DNA from 3 places in the Mesorhizobium sp. B2-5-7 genome. Region 2 is predicted to be linked to each of the others. Evidence: predicted binding sites of a transcription regulator. Region 2 holds the regulator's gene; each other region holds the start of a gene.
What was found. Region 2 encodes LexA, which represses DNA repair genes until DNA is damaged. Its sites were predicted from a motif close to TGTTCNNNNTGTGTTCNG; they were not measured.
Positions count from the first base shown of each region.

Region 1: a site for LexA is predicted at 2,408-2,425, ahead of parE (DNA topoisomerase IV subunit B). Genes of this name have one in related genera too.
Region 3: a site for LexA is predicted at 2,398-2,415, ahead of FJ543_RS09200 (helicase-related protein). Genes of this name have one in related genera too.

Region 1 covers NZ_VFUO01000001.1:558,935-563,660, reverse strand. The annotation lists gene FJ543_RS02735 (type II and III secretion system protein family protein) at 1-1,240, opposite strand, end outside; gene cpaB (Flp pilus assembly protein CpaB) at 1,331-2,257, opposite strand; gene parE (DNA topoisomerase IV subunit B) at 2,496-4,553, shown strand; gene FJ543_RS02720 (FUSC family protein) at 4,598-4,726, shown strand, end outside.
Region 2 covers NZ_VFUO01000001.1:783,486-788,211, reverse strand. The annotation lists gene FJ543_RS03805 (ABC transporter substrate-binding protein) at 31-1,017, opposite strand; gene FJ543_RS03800 (GntR family transcriptional regulator) at 1,168-1,941, shown strand; gene lexA (transcriptional repressor LexA) at 2,351-3,094, shown strand; gene FJ543_RS03790 (ComEC/Rec2 family competence protein) at 3,088-4,726, opposite strand, start outside.
Region 3 covers NZ_VFUO01000002.1:367,157-371,882, forward strand. The annotation lists gene FJ543_RS09200 (helicase-related protein) at 1-2,231, opposite strand, end outside; gene FJ543_RS09205 (hypothetical protein) at 2,464-2,766, opposite strand; gene phbB (acetoacetyl-CoA reductase) at 2,963-3,688, opposite strand; gene FJ543_RS09215 (acetyl-CoA C-acetyltransferase) at 3,796-4,726, opposite strand, start outside.

The DNA of each region.
Region 1 (4,726 bases), 220 kb from region 2:
CTGGCTCCGTGCCATCGGTCGGCTCAGCCATTTTCTTCGACGGATCGACCGGCTTGACCAGATAGGGCGTGACGATGATGACCAGGTCGGTCTCGCGCCGCTGATAGGATTTCGACGAAAACAGCGCTCCAAGCACCGGCATCTTGCCAAGGCCGGGAATGCGAGACGTGGTAATGTCGTTCTGGGACTGCAAAAGCCCGGCGATCATGAAGCTCTGGCCGTTCTTCAGGTCGACCGAGGTCTTGGCGCGGCGCACGATGAAGCCGGGCACGGAAATGTTGCCGATATTGTAGGACGCCGACGCATCGATCGAGGAGACTTCCGGCGCGATGTCGAGGCTGACCAACCCGTCCTTGAGTACGGTCGGCTTGAAATCCAGGCTAACGCCATATTTCTTGTAGCTGACCGAAATCTTGCCGTTGTCCTCCGAAACCGGGATCGGAAATTCGCCGCCGGCCAGGAAGCTCGCTGTCTCCCCTGAACGCGCGATCAGGTTCGGCTCAGCCAGCCGACGGGCAAGGCCGCGCTCTTCCAGCGCCTTAATGGCAATGTCGATCGAGACGCCGTTCGACAGCAGTCGGCCGATGATCTCGCCGGTCCCCGCCGCTGGGACCGTGCCCGGATCCAGTGAAATGTCGCGACCGCCGAAGCCGTAGGCGAAATTGGCGCTGTATTTCGCGCCCAGGTCCTGCCCTGCCTGGCGGTTGATCTCGACGAACCGGACATTGAGCTGAACCTGCTGCGACGAAGAGATATTGACCGAGTTGATCACTTCCTCATTGCCGGAAAAGCGGCTGGCGATCTTGCTTGCCTTATCCGCTGCAACCGCGTCATCCGCCTCACCCGACAGCACGACACGGCCGTTGGCCGAGCCGACCTTGATCTTGGCGTCCGGCACACTGGCACGGATAGTGTTCGCCAATTGGTCGGTGTCGAGCGTCACCTCGATGTCCACGGTGCCGACGAGCTGCTTGTTCTGGTCGAACAGCGCAATGCCGGTGGTGCCGAGATTGTTGCCCAGCACATAGAAGGATTTGTCGGTCAGCGGGTTGACGTTGGCGATCTCCGGATCACCGATGACGATCTGGTAGAAGGCCGCGCTCGTCATGATCGTCTTGGGCTTGCCCTTGGCAACCTTGATCGACGCATTCTTGGTCGACGAGACATAAACGATGTCGTTGTCCGCCTTCGCCGCTCCGGGCAAGGCAAGCACGCCGCTCGCAGCCAGGGTAAACGCCATCGCCAGGGCGCGCACCAAGCGCGACCGAGCCGTCATTCGATATAGGGTACGCATCAACATTGTCCCGTCCCGCCCGGTCCCCACCGGTCTTTACTTCTGGTCCCGCGTTGGAACCTGATATTCCTCGGCCTGCGTGCCGCGCGTCACGATGATCGTCTTGAATTTCGGCTTCTCCGGCTCCTTCGCTATGGCATCGAACAAGGAGCCGGCCACGGCCTGCGTCTTGGAAGCGACGGATCCGCCGAAGGAAGAGATGGTGGTGACGCCGTTCTTGCCATCGCCGCCTTCGCTGGCGGAGCGAAGCGACAGCGACAGCGTTCCGACGGTGCGGGCAAGCGCCACTTTCTGCGCGCCGTCGCTCGTCACCTCGAGGGTCACGGAATTGGCCACCTGCGGCGTCGTCTGGCGCTCGTCGGCGCCCTGCCCGACGCTGAGCACCTTGGCGTCGGCAACGACGATCTCCGAGGTGATGGTCGAACCGGCAGCCCCTTGCGCGTTCTTGGCGACTTCCTGGATTTCGCCGGCATCGCGCGTCAGCACGACATCGACCCGGTCGCCCGGCGTGACGAAGCCACCGACGCCGGCGATCTCGTCGGTGCGGATGGTGACCGCCCGCATTCCGGGCGTCAGCATATTGGACAGCGTCGCGCGGCCGTTCGGTCCCGACAGCTTTGCGAGCAGCACCGGCTCGTTGATCTCGATCGGCGACAGCGCAACCCGGCCGCCTTCGCCGAGCAATCCATCGATGGTGGCAAAGGCGCCCTGCGGAAGGGAATCCTGCGGCCACGGGATTTCGCTGAGCTTGGCGCGGTCGAGCTCCATGCCATAGCGCAACGGCGCGTTCGCCACCACGATGGTCTTGAACTCGATCCTGGGCGCGGCCGGAGCGGCGATCGAGGCCGTTTTCTCCTGGGCATCGGCCTTCGCTTGGCTCTTGACCCAGAAATCCGCGGCAAAGATCGAGATCGCGCCGAAAACGGCGGCGATGCCGATCATCGTTATGGCCTTGCCCCTCACGCCGAAAACCCCTGATGCCCGTCGTTTCTTGTTATGTTGGGCTCACGCTAGGCGGCATTGTTAAAGAATCAGGAATATTGCGCGGCGGCATTTGACCTATTTCCGCCCGCTTGGTTATCGAATGGTTTTAGGATAAGAGCAGTTAAATCCCCGAACGTAACAGGAACCTCCGTCGCTTGGCGCTGAAAAGCGTGGCAGTATCGACGGGGTGATTCGCAGCTTGGACTCTATGGCAGGCATGGACGACAACAACGATCTTTTCGGCAATCTGGAGAAACAGCCGCAGCCGGTTCGCACGCCGGCGCGCCCGGCGGATCCGCTGGTGCAGGCGGCCGCCAGGCGCCCAGCCGCAACCAAGGATGGCAGCGAGGGCTACAGCGCCGCCGACATCGAGGTGCTTGAGGGCCTTGAGCCGGTGCGCCGCCGGCCAGGCATGTATATTGGCGGCACCGATGACAAGGCGATGCACCATCTGTTCGCCGAGGTCATCGACAATTCGATGGACGAAGCGGTTGCCGGCCACGCCACCTTCATCGATGTCGAACTCTCCGCCGACGGCCATCTCACGGTCACCGACAATGGCCGCGGCATTCCGGTCGACATGCACCCAAAATTCAAGAAGCCGGCGCTCGAAGTCATCATGACGACGCTGCATTCGGGCGGCAAGTTCGACTCCAAGGTCTACGAAACATCCGGCGGCCTGCACGGCGTTGGCGTCTCCGTCGTCAACGCCCTGTCGGATCATCTCGAGGTCGAGGTGGCACGTGGGCGCCAGCTCTATCGCCAGCGCTTTTCGCGCGGCGTCCCGGTGACCGGACTGGAGCAGCTCGGCGAAGTCCACAACCGGCGCGGCACAAAAATCCGCTTCCATCCCGACGAGCAGATTTTCGGCAAGGGCGCGGCCTTCGAGCCGGCGCGTCTCTACCGCATGACGCGTTCGAAGGCGTACCTGTTTGGCGGCGTCGAGATCCGCTGGACCTGCGATCCCTCCCTCATCAAGGAAAAGGATCAGACACCGGCCAAGGCGGAATTCCATTTCCCAGGCGGCCTCAAGGATTATCTGAAGGCGTCGCTCGGCGATGAATTCCAGGTGACGCGCGAAATCTTCGCCGGCAAGAGCGACAAGCAAGGCGGCCATGGCTCGCTCGAATGGGCGGTGACCTGGTTCGGTGGCGACGGCTTCATCAATTCCTACTGCAACACCATCCCGACCGGTGAAGGCGGCACCCACGAAGCCGGCTTCCGAAACGTGCTGACGCGCGGCCTGCGCGCCTATGCCGACCTCGTCGGCAACAAGCGCGCCTCGATCGTCACCTCGGAAGACGTCATGATTTCGGCCGCCGGCATGCTGTCGGTGTTCATCCGCGAGCCGGAATTCGTCGGCCAGACCAAGGACAGGCTGGCGACGATCGAAGCGATACGCATCGTCGAGACCGCGATCCGCGACCCATTCGACCATTGGCTGGCCGACAATCCGCAGGAAGCCTCGAAGCTGCTCGACTGGGTGATCGCGCGCGCCGACGAACGGGTGCGCCGCCGCCAGGAAAAGGAAGTCTCGCGCAAGAGCGCAGTGCGCAAGCTGCGCTTGCCGGGCAAGCTCGCCGACTGCACGCAGAACGCGGCGGCGGGTGCCGAACTCTTCATCGTCGAAGGCGATTCCGCCGGCGGCTCGGCCAAGCAGGCACGCGATCGTGCCAGCCAGGCCGTCTTGCCGCTGCGCGGAAAAATCCTCAACGTCGCCAGCGCCGGCAATGACAAGCTGGCCGCCAACCAGCAGATATCGGACCTGATCCAGGCGCTCGGCTGCGGCACGCGGTCAAAATACCGTGACGAGGATTTGCGCTACGACCGCGTCATCATCATGACCGACGCCGACGTCGACGGCGCACACATCGCTTCGCTGCTGATCACCTTCTTCTACCAGGAGATGCCGGCGCTGGTGCGCGGCGGCCATCTCTATCTGGCGGTGCCGCCGCTTTACTCGATCAGGCAAGGCGGCAAGGTCGCCTATGCCCGCGACGACGCCCACAAGGACGAGCTTCTGCGCACCGAATTCACCGGGCGCGGCAAGGTCGAGCTTGGCCGCTTCAAGGGCCTGGGCGAAATGATGGCCGCGCAGCTCAAGGAAACCACCATGGATCCAAGGAAGCGCACCTTGCTCAGGGTCGATGTGAACGAAGTCGATTCCGCCACCAAGGACAGGGTCGACGAGCTGATGGGCACCAAACCCGAAGCCCGCTTCCGCTTCATCCAGGAACGCGCCGAATTCGCCGAGACGGAAGTGCTGGATATCTAGCCGCTGGCGCGTTTAGCTTGCGTTCCTGACATGGAGACCAGCATGTGACCTGGGCGCGGCTGAAAACCTATTTCGAGTCGAGCCTGGCCGGGCTGACGCAACCGACACGCTCGGACTGGATTTTCGCGCTGCGCACCGTTTCGGCCGGCATGATCGCATTGCTGGCCGCTTAC
Region 2 (4,726 bases):
GCCGACGCCGTCACCCCAGCAGTTCCGATGTTAGTCGACGATGCAGCCGCAATCGGCCATTGAAGCCGGTATCTCGATGCCGAACGCGGCCATCGCCTTGCGCGAGATCGTTGCCATGTGGTCCTTGTAGGCCGGGCGCGACGGCGCGATCGTCTTAGGATCCTTGCCCTTGAGGATCTCGGCGGCGATGTTGCCGGCGTTGACGCCGACCTGCGTGTAATTGACCGCGAAGCTCGCCGGCACGGTGCCGTTACGGACCGCACTGTCATCGGAGTTGACGACCGGGATACCGGCCTGGCGCGCGGCCGCGGAGACAGCTGCGATCGCCGGCTGTATCAGGTTCGAGGCCGGGCCGTAGATCACGTCGGCCTTGCCGGCGAGCGAAGCGATGCGTTGCTGGATGTCATTGACGTTGTCGATGCCGACCTCCACCACCTCGAAGCCCGCGGCCGGTGCCGCCGCCTTGATCTTTTCGACCAAGGCAACGTCATTGGCCTCACCGGGATTATAAGGCACGCCGAAGCGCTTGGCGTTCGGCAGCAGCTTCTTGGTGAAGGCCATCACCGCGGCGACGTCCTGCAGATCGCTGGCGCCGGTCATGCCTTCGTCTCCGGCGTCCCATGACGGCACCAGCTTGGCCGCCACCGGATCGGTGACCGCGGCAAAAACGATCGGAATGCCGGAACCGGCAAGCGCTTTCTTGGCGATCTGCGATACCGGCGTGGTGATGGTGTAGATCAGCTTGGGCTGCTCGGCCTGCAGCTTGGCGATCATCTGCGGCACCAGCGATGCATCGAAATTGGTGTGGCTCTCCGTGTAGACGACGTCCTTACCCTCGACGTAGCCATTATCCGTCAGCGCCTTCTTGAAGCCGGCTATGGCGGCGTTCAATTGCGGATGCTCGCCGAAATTGGCAATGCCGATACGGATCTGATCGGCCGCGGCACTGCCGGCGCTGACCATCAATGCGCCTGCCAGCGCCAAACCCGACAACCAAGCGGATTTCGACTTCAACATCATTTCCTCCCAGATTTGATCAGGGCCGCTTGGAAACGCGGCTACTACGGCGATCATGGTGAGTCCGCTGGTCTGTGTCAAACATTATATATAATTGTTGCTGTGACGCACTATCATATATACTTTTCGCCAGACGACGGATTGATCACCATGCTGAATGAAACGAGTTCCACAAAAACGGAAGCCGCCTATCAGCTGTTGCGGCGCGACATCCTGACCACGCGCCTCATGCCCGGCGCCCCGCTCAAACTGAGTGCGCTGCGCGGCACCTATGGCGTCGGCTGGACACCGTTGCGCGAAGCCCTGTCGCGGCTCGAGGCCGAACGCCTGGTCACCGCAATCAGCAATCGTGGTTTTGCCGTGGCTCCGGTGTCGCGGGCCGAGCTGGAGGATCTGGCACGCGCCAGGATGGTGGTCGAGATACCCCTGTTCCTCGAATCGATGGAAAAAGGCGGCAGGGAGTGGGAGGATGCCGTGGTCACCGCCCACTACCGGCTCTCGCGTTGCAAGACGGCGGTCGACGATCCCTCGGACGCGGCCGTCGACAGATGGGACGAGAACCACGAGGCTTTCCATGCGGCGCTGCTGAGCGCCGCCACATGCGACTGGCTGTTGCGGTTCCGCTCGACGATCTCGGATCAGCTGCGCCGGCATCATCGCTTTCTTGGTCTGGCGCCGACACTGCGGGCCGCGGCCGGCCTCAAGGATGGCTATGAAGAGGCAATCGAAGCGCTACGCGAAGCGATTGCGATCGAACACCATACCGCGATCATGGAAGCGGCGCTCGACCGTGACGTCGAGCGGGCCAAGGCGCTGATGACGGCGCATATCGGCTACACACTGCACGTCTATGTCCACAGCGAAGACAGCGGCGCTACCAGATACGCCGCTCGCGCCGGCAGCTTGAAGGCGGGTTCGGGATAACTTCAGCGCTTCCGCGACGCCTATTCGAACGCGCTGGCCGGAGTGCGCCGAACGCCCCGATCCATGGCCGCCCGAAGCTAGCAATCGTTGGCATTTTGGTTTCGTTTCGTTCCGCGAATAATGGCTCCGCGAATTATACGTCCCTCCGAGGAGAAGCCTTCCAACTAACTGATGCCAAAGCCTCGTCGGCGGATGGGCCACAGGCCATTAACCAAAACGATTTCAATGCGCCTGCCGACGGCGGAAAGGACTGGTTGCCGCCCGCCGTCGCGGGCAAAAAACTTCAGACCCCTTAACAAATTCATTAAACTTTAAACGGTTGCAGAACACAACTGGAACAGATAGGGTTTGTTCTGGGTTTGTTTTTCGATTCTGGTTCAACCTTTCGTTCAATGTCTTGGGGGCCGCCATGCTGACACGCAAGCAACATGAACTGCTGATGTTCATCCACGAACGGCTCAAGGAAAGCGGGATACCGCCTTCCTTCGACGAGATGAAGGAAGCACTCGATCTTGCCTCCAAGTCGGGGATCCATCGCCTGATCACGGCCCTGGAGGAGCGCGGCTTCATTCGCCGGCTACCCAATCGGGCGCGCGCGCTGGAAGTGCTGCGGCTGCCGGACTCGATCGCGCCGGGCCTCAATGCGGCAAAGAAGTTCTCGCCAAGCGTCATCCAAGGCAGCCTTGGCCAAGGCAGTCTCGGACGCCAGATCAGGCCGGCCGCTGCGCCTTCGCGCCTGCCCGCGGCCGGCAACGACGACGACGCGGTTTCAGCCGTGTCCATCCCGGTCATGGGCCGTATCGCCGCCGGTGTGCCGATCGATGCCATCCAGCATCAGACGCATTCGATCTCGGTGCCGCCAGACATGATCATGGGCGGCGAGCACTATGCGTTGGAGGTCAAGGGCGACTCGATGATCGAGGCTGGTATCTTCGATGGAGACACGGTCATTATCCGCAATGCCGACACGGCAAGCCCGGGCGAAATTATCGTGGCACTGGTCGACGAAGAGGAAGCGACACTGAAGCGGTTCCGCCGCAAAGGCGCTTCGATCGCGCTCGAGGCCGCCAATCCAGCCTACGAAACGCGCATTTTCGGGCCGGACAGGGTCAAGGTACAAGGCAAGCTGGTCGGGTTGATCAGGCGCTACTGAACCGGCTTGTTATCGGGCTTGTCGGGTTTTTTGTACGGCGGCAGCCCCCTCGCCTCGCGTGAGAATTTTCGCTGTTCGTGCCAGGGCCGGTATGGTCCGTCGACGGCAAATGCGATCGCGGCCCGGGTCGTGGCCGACTGGGAATTGAAGAAGACGGCAGCGCTTCCCTTGCGGGCGAGCTGCCGTTTGGTGACGACGAGAACCAGTGGATTGTGGCAGGCGTCATAGGCGGTTGCGTCATTGACGATGATCAGGTCGGCGAAAGCGCAGGCTTTCCAGGTGGTCTTGCGGTCCTCGACATAGGCAATGATCGCGCCGGAAGGGTGCCTGGCAAGGCACAGGCCTTCGCGGCAGTAGAAGGGCGATCCCGGCGGCAGGTCGGTGGGACTGGCAACATCGAATTGCCTGTCTGTCGTGTCGAACATTTCCGGTTTGACGATTGTTTCGGAGATCAGGGCGCGCTTCCAGTTGTCGGTTGCGAATTCGTTCGGACGTTCCCGGTTGACGGCCAGTTCGCCATTGCCGATCGGCAGCGCGACCAGCCGCGCATCTTCCGAGATCAGCACATCGGGCGCGCGTGTGTGCGACACAGTCAACAGGCCGGCGAGCGCGAATGGCAGCGCCGCGAGCCGCAGCCATGTCGTCGCCATCGTCGCGATAACCAGCGCGACGGTGACCAGCAGCACGGATTGCTGCGAAATCAGCCCGACTCCATCGACCGGAGAGCGCTCCGATATCCACGCCGACACGGCGATCATTGCTGTCAGGCCCTTGCCCATGAGGTAGAGAGCCGGCCAATCCAGTCCGAATGGCATCAACAGCGCGCTGGCGACGGCCAGGAACATCACGACCGACACGATAGGCATCACGGCCAGATTGGCGAACAGGCTGAGCGGCGATACCCGCTGGAAATGCCAGATGGCAAACAACGCCGTGGCGCTGCCGGCGATAATGGACGTCATGGCCAATCCTCCTGTCGCCAGCAGGAATTTTCGCGTCAGGAACCCGGGCAGCGATCGCTTTCGCGGCGGTGGCCGCGTCTTTCCCGCACGGTGATCGGCCCAGCCGGCATAAGCGCCAACCAGGGCCGCGGTCGCGGCGAACGACATCTGAAAGCTCGGGCCGACGACCTCGTGAGGCGAGACCAGGATGACGGCGATCGCCGAGATCCCCAGATTGCGCATGGTCAGCGCAGCGCGATCGAAGAAGACGGCAATCAGCATCACCGCCAGCATGATGAAGCTGCGTTCGGCGGCAACGACGACACCGGAAATGATGAGATAGGCCGCGATCGAGAACAGTGCGGCGGCGGCCGCGTATTTCTTCACCGGCCGGCGCGCGGAAAAGTCTGGAAACAGCGCGAAGGCACCACGCAGCAGACCCATGATGGTGCCGGCCACAAGCGCCATATGCAGTCCCGAAATAGAGATGATGTGATAGATGCCGGTACGCCGCATCGCTTCATTGATTTCATCGGGTATGCCGGCGCGCACGCCGACGATCAGCGCCGCCGCGATCTCGCCTTCAGCGCCGCCGACGCTGCCCCTGATGTGGTCGGCGATGGCTTCGCGGGCATTTTCGATGCCTGAAAAAAGGCGAGCCGATAGCGGCATCTCACCGTCGTCGGCGGAA
Region 3 (4,726 bases), on a different contig from region 2:
TAGCCAGCGAGCTTGTAGAAGGCCTTGTCGAAGGCCGGGTCGATGACAACAGAGGTGCGGCCCGACGCCAGCGCGTGGACGACGTCGCCGAAGCCTGGCTTGTCCTTGCCGTCGTTCTTCAACGCCCACAGCAGCGTCACCAGCCCGGCGGGTGCCGGCTTGATCAGCGCCGGCACGAACACGTGGTAGGCGCCGAAGCGGACGCCAAGCCGGCGCAGCGCCGCGCGGCCTTCCTGGTCCAAGGATTTCATCTCTTCGGCGATGTCACGACGGTTGATGAGGCCGAAATTCTCGACCAGCTGGAAAGCGATGCCACGGCCGATGCCGGAAATCTGCTCGGCGTTTTTCAGATCGACCAGCGGCTTCAACAACGACTCGATCTGGAAATTGACGAAGCGTTCGGCGCGCGCCGCGACCTTGTCGCGCGCCGGGCCCGTCAGCTGTTCGTCAGCCAGCAACACCAGGCGCGGCTTCAGCGCGTCTTCGCCCGAGACCAGCGTGCCTATCGGCGCGCCGATCCAGCGCAGCGTGCCGTCCGAACCGAGCGCGAGATCGCCATTGGCGCAGGCGCCGAAGCGCTCCGCGCGTGCCTCGAACTCGGCGGCAAGCGCCTTTTGCGCGGCAGTGCGCACGGCCTTGGCGTCTTCGCCGCCGGCGGTCTGGTCGGCGGTGAAGCGGAACCCTTGCAACTCGCCGACATGATGGCCTTCGACAAGGACGGTTCCGGTAGGACTGATTTCGGCTTCAGGCATGGTATTTTCTCTAAGGCGCCGCATGAGGACGGAAGTCCTGCGGTCTACGAAGCGTTTCGTCAACCGCTCATGCAGCGCATCCGACAATCTGTCTTCGATTTCGCGCGTCTTTTCCTGCCAGTGTGCCTGATCGGCCAGCCAGCCGGGCCGGTTCGACACGAATGTCCAGGTGCGGATCTGGGCGATGCGGTGCGACAGCGTGTCGATGTCGCCCTCGGTGGTGTCGGCGCGGCGCACCTGTTCGGCCATGTAGTTCTCGTCGACATGGCCCTGCCGGGCGAGGTCCATGTAGATCGAGGCGATGAGGTCGGCATGCTGGGCAGGCGCGATCTTGCGATAGTCGGGCAGGGCGCAGGCTTCCCACAGCAGCGCCACGCGCTTGGCGTTGGTGGCGAGCGCGCGGATGTCTTCGTCGCGGGAGAGATGTTCGAGCGCTTGCGCATCGACGGCCGGCAGCGCGCGTGTCAGGCCCTCGACCGGGGCGTTGGTCTCGATCGAGCGCTTCAGCGCATCGAGGCTGGCGAAATCGAATTGGGCGGTGCGCCACTGCAGCACCTTCACCGGGTCGAAGTCATGGCCCTCGATCTTCTGGACCAGGTCCTCGTCCAGCGGATCGACCTGGCCGGTGACGCCGAACGTGCCATCGCGCAGATGCCGGCCGGCGCGGCCGGCGATCTGGCCGAGTTCGGCCGCCGTCAGATTGCGGTACTGGTAGCCGTCGAACTTGCGGTTCTGGGCGAAGGCGACATGGTCGAGGTCGAGGTTGAGGCCCATGCCAATCGCATCGGTGGCAATGAGATAGTCGACATCGCCCGACTGGAACAGCGCCACCTGAGCATTGCGGGTGCGGGGCGACAGCGCCCCGAGCACGACGGCCGCACCACCCTGCTGGCGGCGGATGAGTTCGGCGATGGCATAGACCTCGTCGGCGGAGAAGGCGACGATCGCGGTGCGCCGTGGCAGGCGGGTCAGTTTCTTGGAGCCGGCATAGGCCAGATGCGACAGCCGCGGCCGCGTCACCACGGAGATGCCTTTCAGCAGCCGCTGGAGAATGCCGTGCATGGTGGCCGCGCCAAGCAGCAGCGTCTCCTGGCGGCCGCGCAGATGCAGGATGCGGTCGGTGAAGATATGGCCGCGCTCGAGGTCGCCGGCCAGCTGTACCTCGTCGATGGCAACAAAGGCGGCGTCGGTTTCACGCGGCATGGCTTCAACGGTGCAGACCGAATATCTGGCGCCCGGCGGCTGGATCTTCTCCTCGCCGGTGATCAGCGCCACCTTGTTGGCACCGACCTTTTCGCAGACGCGCGTGTAGACCTCGCGGGCCAGCAGCCTCAGCGGCAGGCCGATGACACCGGTTTCGTGCGCCACCATCCGCTCGATGGCGAGATGGGTCTTGCCGGTATTGGTCGGCCCAAGCACGGCGGTCACGTCGCGGCCCGACAGGATCAGCGGCTCGTTGTGTTTCGGCTGGATGTTCATCGGCTCGGAAATAAGGCTTTCTGGCCTCTCGTGGTCGGGAGCGTGCCAGGACGGCGCGTATGACAGCCGACACATAGGGATTTCGGGCGCGAAGCGAAAGCAGAATGTTCCGGCAGGGTTCCGGAGACGCCCGCCTCACTCCGCAAATCAGCCCCTGCTTAACAGTTGGAACGAGTCTGGAACGAATCAGCGACGAATCGGCGACTCCGTCAGATTCAGCTTTTGTTCACGGCTAGATATGGATTTCGTGACCACGAGTCTCACCACATGCTGAATCACCGAACTGGCCCGTTTTATGCTGGGCGGGTCCTGCCGTTAACTTTCGCCGGGAACGATGAGGGCGATTCGGTGCGCGCCCTGTTAAGCTTATGAAACTGTTAATCTTTCCTAATTCGGCGTTAAAGAATAGCAGCTTATCGCGGCCATTAATCTTAACATTGGGCTCAAAGCCGGAACGAATCGGCGACAAAGCAGCGCCGGCCGTATTTTCTCTTTTTGTTCCCCCAATATCTTGTGTTGTGAACAGCTTATCCACCGAGAATCCACAGGCTTGATCACAGGGTTCGCACAGACGCGCCTACCGGCATTAAGCTTTGCGTGCCGGATTGGGGCATTGCGTCACAGCGGCGTCTTCCAAGAGTTAGGCGCCATTTGGAAGCGGACCGATTTTCCGGTCCGCTTATCGCAGGGCACGCATGGATCCGCAGCGTTGGACTGCGCGAGCAGACGTCTCAGACGAAGTACTGGCCGCCATTGGCGGTGAGGGTCGAGCCGGTGATGAAGCCGGCATCTTGCGAAGCGAGGAAGACCACGCAGCGCGCGATCTCTTCCGGTTCTCCAAGGCGACCCACGGGGATTTGCGGGATGATGCGCTCGTTGAGCACCTTTTCGTCGATTGCCTTGACCATCTCGGTGGCGATGTAGCCAGGGCAGATGACGTTGACGGTGATGCCCGCGCGGGCGCCTTCCTGGGCGAGCGCCTTCGAGAAGCCGATGTCGCCGGCCTTGGCGGCGGAGTAATTGACCTGACCGGCCTGGCCCTTCTGGCCGTTGATCGAGGAGATGGTGATGACGCGGCCGAACTTGCGGTCGCGCATGCCGCCCCACAACGGATGGGTCATGTTGAAGACACCGGACAGATTGGTATCGATCACCTCTTTCCACTGCTCGCGGGTGATCTTGTGGAACATGGCGTCGCGGGTGATGCCGGCATTGTTGACCAGCACCGAGACAGGGCCGAGGTCGGCCTCGACTTGTTTGATACCGGCCGCGCAAGCGTCATAGTCGGCGACCGACCATTTGTAGACCGGAATGCCGGTCTGCGCCTTGAACTTCGCCGCCGCCTCGTCGTTGCCGGCGTAGTTCGCGGCAACCGAATAGCCGGCGTTCTTCAAAGCGATCGAGATCGCCGCGCCGATGCCACGCGATCCACCCGTGACGATTGCAACCTTGGTCATGCATTTCCCCTTTTTGAAATCGCCCTGTTGTCGGGCTTGGCAGGCACTGGATTTGCTACAGGCACCACATGTGAAACGGGCGGCTTGCGCCGCCCGTCCAAAGTCTATCAGAAAGCCTCCACGCACATGGCGACGCCCATGCCGCCGCCGATGCATAGGGTGGCCAGTCCCTTCTTGGCGCCGCGCCGGCGCATTTCGAAAACCAGCGTGTTGAAGATGCGGGCGCCCGAGGCGCCGATCGGGTGGCCGATGGCGATGGCGCCGCCATTGACGTTGACGATCGAGGGGTCCCAGCCCATGTCCTTGTTGACGGCGCAGGCCTGTGCGGCGAACGCCTCGTTGGCCTCGACAAGGTCGAGATCCCCTGCCGACCAACCGGCCCGTTCCAAGGCCTTGCGTGAAGCGGGAATGGGTCCGGTGCCCATGATCGCCGGATCGACGCCGGCGGTCGCCCAGGAGGCGATGCGCGCCAGCGGGGTGATGCCACGCCTTGCGGCTTCCGCTTCGCTCATCAGCAGCGCGCCGGCGGCACCGTCATTGATGCCGGAGGCATTGGCGGCGGTCACCGTGCCATCCTTGTCGAAGGCCGGCTTCAGCTTGGTCATGGCATCGATCGTGGCGCCGTGGCGGATGTATTCGTCCTGATCGACAACCGTATCGCCCTTCTTGCCCTTGATGGTGAAGGCGACGATCTCGTCCTTGAACTTGCCCGCCTTCTGCGCGGCCTCGGCCTTGTTCTGGGAGGCCAGTGCGAACTGGTCCTGGTCGTCGCGGGTGATCTGGAACTGGCGGGCGACGTTCTCGGCGGTGTTGCCCATGTGGTAGCCATTGAAGGCGTCCCACAGCCCGTCCTTGATCATGGTGTCGATCATCTTGTAGTCGCCCATCTTGACGCCGGCGCGCAGGTGCTCGGCGTGCGGCGACAGCGACATCGATTCCTGGCCGCCGGCAATGATCACCTTGGCGTCGCCGGTGGCGATCTGCTGCATGCCGAGCGCGATGGCGCGCAGGCCCGAACCGCAAACCTGGTTGAGGCCC